Linked DNA regions of Metabacillus sp. KUDC1714. The main gene of each other region encodes a partner of the protein of the gene in region 2 in a complex. Links are inferred from orthologs where the notes say so. Each region holds a gene or a part of one and is shown on either strand. Other genes may lie near its edges. The genes, in order: HUW50_RS00380 and HUW50_RS07860.

Region 1 (3,225 bases), 1.6 Mb from region 2 along the record:
TAATTATGTTTGTAAAATTTAAATAGCTATCTTTTGAAGCAGTTGGACCGATACAATACGCTTCATCTGCAAGCTGTACATGTAATGCTTCACGATCTGCTTCAGAAAAAACAGCAACTGTTTCGATATCTAATTCCTTACATGCTCGGATAATTCGAACAGCAATTTCTCCTCGATTGGCGATTAGTAATTTCTTTATCATCATTTTGGCTCCTTACTCAGGCTTAACAAGGAATAAAGGTTGACCATACTCGACAAGCTGTCCATTTTGAACGAGTATTTCGACGATCTCACCCTTCACTTCTGCTTCAATTTCATTGAAGAGCTTCATTGCTTCTACAATACAAACGACTGATTCTTTTGTAACCTTTGATCCAACTTCTACGTAATTGCCAGCTTCAGGTGAAGATGCTGCATAAAACGTACCTACCATTGGAGACGTAATCTTATGTAAATGAGATGTATCAGCTGTAGGTGCTTCAACAGTTTCCTGTGTTGGAGCTCCAACAACTGGTGCTTGGGCTTGTACTGGTTGTGCTTGTACTGACTCAAGCGTAGGGGAAGTGGCTACAGTACGTACTACCGTTTCGACTTCAGGTAATTGCTTTTTCATTTTTATTTTTGAACCTTCGTGCTCAAATGAAAATTCATTAATTGATGAGTGATCGATTAATTTAATAATTTCTCTGATTTCTTGTATTTTTAGCATGCTTAGGCACCCCTTTAATCATATGATCATTTACGTAAAAACATGATCTACTAATTTATAGTCTAGTACTAAAACTTAGTCCCATAATATTATCTTACGATACATCACTGAAGAAATTCAACAACAATTGTACCCATTTCCTCAGGTTTCTACTGATTTTCATAAGTGTTTTTGATTGTTTTCCTTTTTATTCAGCTTTGCTAGTCGTATTTTACATTCTATCTTATAGTTTACCATCTTGTCATTCATGTACCTAATTAGTTACTATGAAAAATAGTATTATCTTTAATTTCTTTAAAATGAAGTCCCTGTTAAACTTGGTTGTTGATGTACGCTTAAGCGTTCACTTTCCGCGATTTGTCCGGGAGCATCACGTATCCGTTCCAATCAACAGTGAGCATTAACTACAGCCAAAATAAAAAAGTCAATCCGATTAATAATCAGATTGACCACTTCATATATTTAAAGCTTAATTATTGTTCAAATGTAACGACCACGTTCTCCATATTTTCCATTTCATCTCTTACAAGCACCATAATCTTGTTAGCAGCAGATTTGTCATGCTCTTTTGATGCTTTTACTGTAATTTTTACATTGTTTCCTTCTGCACGAACAAGTGCATCATCATAGCCTTGTGATTTAATAAGCGTCTCAAGAACTGTTTCCTTATGTGCTGCTTCGTCTAATGCTTCCATTTCGTCATACGCCTCGTTCTTTTCTTCAGGAGTTGTATCATTACTTGCAACGATTGTATCTAATTGACCCTTTCTTTTGCTGCGCTGATCTTCTAATTCCATACGTAATTCTGCAAATAATTCATCGCTAGTCACACTAGAAATTACAGTTCCATCCTCAAGCTCTTCTGTTTGTACTTCTCCTTCTTCAGCGTTGGCTCCAGTTTCATCCTGAGACTCTCCTTTTTCAGAGTCTTTGCCGTCTTTGCCGTCTTTACCTTCTTCAGCTGGCTGTTTTTCTTCTTCTGTTGCAGGCTGTTTTTCTTCTTCTTGTGCAGGCTGTTCTTCTTCAGCTGCTGGCTGTTTTTCCTCCGCTAGCTCATTAACATCTGCAGTATTTTCACTAACCTCTTGATTCTCTTCTGTCATGACTATGTTGCTAGTTCCACCGTCTGGAGAAGTTACATAATAAACGGATAATACCACCACTAAACTTAACATTGTTAATAACCAAACCGTTTGTTTTTTCAACATCATCTATTCATCCTCCTTCATTTTTTTCGACTCCACAGCTACACGATGACTAGGTACACCTAATGCACGTGTTACCGCGTCTATAATTGTTTGCTTTATATGAATGTTGTCAGCACCTTGAGCGACAATTAAGACTCCACGAACCTCGGGTTTTTTTACTTGCACGACAATCGGAACCTCTTTTTCGCCTTCTTGAATGATGACAACTTGTTCATCTATTGATTGGTCTTCCACTTCTCTTTTGCCGCCTTCACGGTCGGTTTCTGTTGTAACCTGGCTCCCAGTAACCCTGTTTTTTTCAACAATCTTTTGTGAAGTTGAATCAACATTCACTACAACTGAAACATTTCCTACACCAGATATTGTTTCTAGTACTTCTTTTAATTGGTTTTCATATTCGGCTTCATAGTCAGAGATGGAGCCAGTACTATCTCCCTTTGTTTGCTTAAACACTTCAGTACTTTCATCAGTAGCTGTAGAAGTAGTTGGTAAAGCGTTATTCTTATTTTCATCAGTAGTAAAAAGATTGCTAATAAGCATGAACGCTATCCCTAATACGAAAACAAGAATAAAATATTGAAATTTTGATGGTTTCTTAGAATTTGACTGGCTAAGTAAGGACTTTAGCTTTTGGATGAAGCTTTCTTTATTGCTCATCTAATGACTCCTCCCCCCCTTCCAATTCGAGTGTGATTTTTTCTTCTTCTACTTCCCAAATTTTTGCTAAATACGCGGTAATCTCTTCTGAATTTAGCTGTGCTTCTGGATCGTCAGTTGGAAGTTCTTTTGTGGTGTCAATCGATATTGATTGGACAGCTTCAACTGCTTCTTGTCCTGCTACTTCCTCAGCTTCATTTTGTTGTAAGACTACACGGATATGCTGGAGATCATTCTGAGAGTTTATGTCGTCTACTTGTTCAGATTCGGAAAGAAGGATTGTTTCAATCGTTAAGTCATAGTTTTGCACCAGCTCCTCTTTTGCCATCGTTTTCATTTGGACAGCCATTTGTTCTAAAATATATGCACGTTGTGAGGCTTGTATTTCTTTTTTCTGAAATTCTATTAAATTTTTTACCTCATTTTCTTCTGATGGTGCTACAGACTGGAATTCCGAGAGGATTACATTCATATCTGTGTTGAATAATTTAAAGATTGGATTGATTATGACAATTATTAATAATAGGCTAATAACCATTTTTGCATATTTCTGCATCGATGAATTTGGTAATAATAAATCAATAACCACAGCTAGTAGAATAAATACGATAATATTAGTAATCCATTCTGTTAAAAATGACAAAGTAGATT
Region 2 (3,257 bases):
TTCCGTATTTCCGATCAATTGAATCACTGACTTTTGCATTAACAAATAATAATAGAATAAAAACAACGACAGCACCTTGTGCTCCCATAAAATAATGAAAAGGAAAGCCATTAATACTAAATTTACTAAAAAACTCAGCAAATAAAACAACACCAAAAGAGGATAGAAACCCAATAATTAAATAAATGACAATATTTCGTGTGCGCTCTTTAAAGTATGCATCTGCCACTTTCTTATCAATTTTCTTCATTAAGCCACCTCCGAGTGATTTCCTGAAAAATAAGGTAAAGTAAAGACATTCTTCGGTTACGGATTGCTGCTAGTTAAGATAAGCTAAAAATAAATTTAACGGTTTCAAAAAATGGTGCTGGGACAAGTGCTATTTGTACAATGAAGTAGAGTAGTAGTGATAAGATAGGTATTAGTAAAAATTGAGGTTTTCGTTTGCGTAAGCCCATTACTAGGCTAAATCCCGTTATTAATAACATAATCAATAAAATCGTCAATGGTTCTAACCCTCCTTTTGTAAGCGTTAACATTATTATTCGATAAAGTGAGACTTCCATCGGTGGGGGTTTTCTTCATCCCCCACCGATGGTTAGCGAAACTTATCGGATCTTTACGGGCAGTTATCTCCCACTTATCTTCTTTGTTTCTCTCGAATCTTGAAGTGGAAGTCTTACTGCCCGTTAAGAATGGGATAAAAAGAACCTCCTCCTATTATCTTGTACTAAATATTCGATCAGTTTTATTATGAGACCCATATATCAATCGGTCAACAGAAGTTGGCTAAAAAAGGATATTTGTCATATGGTTTTTTCTCGACATGGTTCGAGGATAACGCTTTAAACAAAGTATATTTTGGAATCTCATAGCAAGTTTGCTAGATTTTTGATACTTTTTATTAAGGAGGTTAACATGAAAAGCTATAAGCGTTTCTTTTTACTAATTTGCTTTCTATTATATGTGTGTGTACTCTTTTATTTATTATTTTTCTCTTCATATAGACAATCTGTAGAGGGACTGCTCACATAATATTAGGCCTTTTCAAACAATACTAGGCTATTTTTCTAATTTCGATGGACTATCAATTACGGATCAATTTGTAGGGAATGTCCTGGCATTTGTTCCATTTGGTTTCCTTTTACCGTTTTTCATTCCTAGGTTAGGATCTTTTATCCGTATGGTAGGGTGTACTATTGCCTTTTCTTTTTCAGTCGAAATCGCTCAGCTGATATTCCGTGTGGGGGCGTTTGATGTAGATGATTTACTATTGAATACATTCGGCGGGGTCATTGGTTTTTTATTATCGAAGGTTTTTAACAAAAAAAATCGAGGCTGATCTCATTTACTTTTGAGTTCAACCTCGTATCGGATTTATCCTTACGAATTTAGTGTGTTATTTGAAGCTTCAGGCTCGTTAGATTGTTCGCTTCCTTCAGTTTCTCCCTTTTGGGCATCTTTATCTGATTCTGGAGATTCCTCTGCAGACTTGTCATCTGCTTCAGCGTCTTCTTTTGGAGCTTCAGCATCTTCACTTGGAGCTTCTTCCTGTGTAGCTTCCTCTTGAGTTGCTTCTTCTTGAACTGGCTCTTCAATGGATGTTACCGGCTTATCCATATATGTTAACGGGTTAATCGCTGTACCATTTTGACGAATTTCGAAGTGTAAGTGATTACCATCTTCTTCATTGTAAAGATTTTTACCAGCTTTACCAATTAACTCATTTTGTTCAACTTTATCACCAGCTTGTACATTTGCTTCAGCTAATGATTGATAAACTGTTACTACATCGTTTTCATGCTCAATTTCAACAACATAGCCTAAAATTGGATCTTTCGTTGCTTTTGTTACTGTACCACTTAGTGATGCAACAACATCAAATTGTTTTTGATCCTCATTTGCAATGTCGATCCCTTTATTCATTCTATAAGAATTGTTATAGGATACTAGTGCCGCTTCTTGCTCTTCAGTTGAAGCGTTAGGATCATAGAACTTTTTAACGACTGAAACTGCATCTGGATCTAAAGCAGGCATTTTAACGTTTTCTTTAAGTGCATTTACTTCTACTGCTTCAGGATCATTCATTGCGTTTTCTCCTTGATCAGGAGTTTGCAAATCCTCTGCTACATTGTTGCTAATGCTTTGATACCATAAAACCGCTGTAAGGATAACTGCAGCACTCATTAGGTAAATTGCCGGAAATACCCAACGTTTTCTAAAAAATTGTTGAAATTTTGTGTTTTGAGAAGTACGTTTCTTTTCTTCCTCTCTCATTCTATCATCACCTCAGCAATCATTCTGATCAGATTCGCTGAATTATATACACATCTTTAAAAAAATTTTTTTAAATTTAGTATGTGCGTTGTTTATAATAATATGTACCGATTAGAAAATTTTTTAAAATAAAGGAGTTTATCGCATGAAAAAGCTGCTCATTACAATTCTTCCCCTTCTATATATGGTGCTAATTTGGATATTATCTAGTAATCCAGCTGACGCGTTTGTTAAAACACCATTTTCCTTCGACACGCTATTGAAGGAATCCCTACACTTAATAGAATTTGCGATTCTTTATTGGCTGATTGCATTCGCATTTATGGCACATAAAAAATGGAGTGAACGAGCAAGCTTGGTGGCAGCGATCATAGCAATCCTATATGGTCTAACAGATGAAATTCATCAATCGTTTGTTCCAGCTCGTTCAGCAACAGTGATTGATTTTGTGAAGGATACGATTGGGGTTACTATTTCCTATTTAATTGCGAAGCGAAAATTTTTCAGTGTGAAATAATGATATTTATTATTAAGAAGGCTAACTCGCCGAACAATAAAAGGCAGTCAAAATAGGTGAACTATTTTTGACTGCCTTTTTATTTATTTTTTTACAGTATATTTCGTTAAAAATGGCTCTGCTGCAGAAATTTTTGCTCCTTGATAATAGTAGGATACAATATCATTATAATTTTTACCTTCCTCAGCCATAAAGTTTGCACCATATTGACTCATTCCAACTCCATGTCCAAAGCCCTTTGTTTCAATTACAACCGAATCACCTTTCATCTCCCATGTGAAATCAGATGATTTTAATTCAAGCTTTTCTCTCACGTCTCGACCGCTAAACTCTTTGCCACCAACCTCAACTGTTGCTACACGCTTTCCAGGTGTCAGTGCGGTTATCTTTCCAACAGATCCATTATTATCTATATTAACTCCCAATTTGTTTTCAAATTCTTTAATGGAAATAACCTTTTGAT

What was found.
Region 1: the proteins of HUW50_RS07860 (region 2) and HUW50_RS00380 are in contact, whole or in part, in a crystal structure (PDB 3TUF), measured with the Bacillus subtilis proteins. The link is inferred for Metabacillus sp. KUDC1714 from one-to-one orthologs.

Annotation. Positions count from the first base shown.
Region 1 is NZ_CP055263.1:78,808-82,032, forward strand. Bases 51-2,939 are described here. They hold HUW50_RS00380 (SpoIIIAH-like family protein), read right to left. Parts: upstream 1,918-2,939; coding sequence 1,183-1,917; downstream 51-1,182. Other genes in these bases: accC (acetyl-CoA carboxylase biotin carboxylase subunit), read right to left, coding at 51-202; accB (acetyl-CoA carboxylase biotin carboxyl carrier protein), read right to left, coding at 215-709; spoIIIAG (stage III sporulation protein AG), read right to left, coding at 1,921-2,574; spoIIIAF (stage III sporulation protein AF), read right to left, coding at 2,564-2,939. Outside these bases: more of accC, read right to left, coding at 1-50; more of spoIIIAF, read right to left, coding at 2,940-3,217. UniProt on the Bacillus subtilis protein: Involved in forespore engulfment. Forms a channel with SpoIIIAH that is open on the forespore end and closed (or gated) on the mother cell end.
Region 2 is NZ_CP055263.1:1,631,812-1,635,068, forward strand. Bases 331-3,251 are described here. They hold HUW50_RS07860 (stage II sporulation protein SpoIIQ), read right to left. Parts: upstream 2,278-3,251; coding sequence 1,384-2,277; downstream 331-1,383. Other genes in these bases: HUW50_RS27500 (VanZ family protein), read left to right, coding at 1,037-1,342; HUW50_RS07865 (VanZ family protein), read left to right, coding at 2,423-2,794; spoIID (stage II sporulation protein D), read right to left, coding at 2,878-3,251. In the rest of the region: HUW50_RS07850 (DUF4212 domain-containing protein), read right to left, coding at 1-250; more of spoIID, read right to left, coding at 3,252-3,257. UniProt on the Bacillus subtilis protein: Involved in forespore engulfment and required for anchoring membrane proteins on the forespore side of the septal membrane. Forms a channel with SpoIIIAH that is open on the forespore end and closed (or gated) on the mother cell end.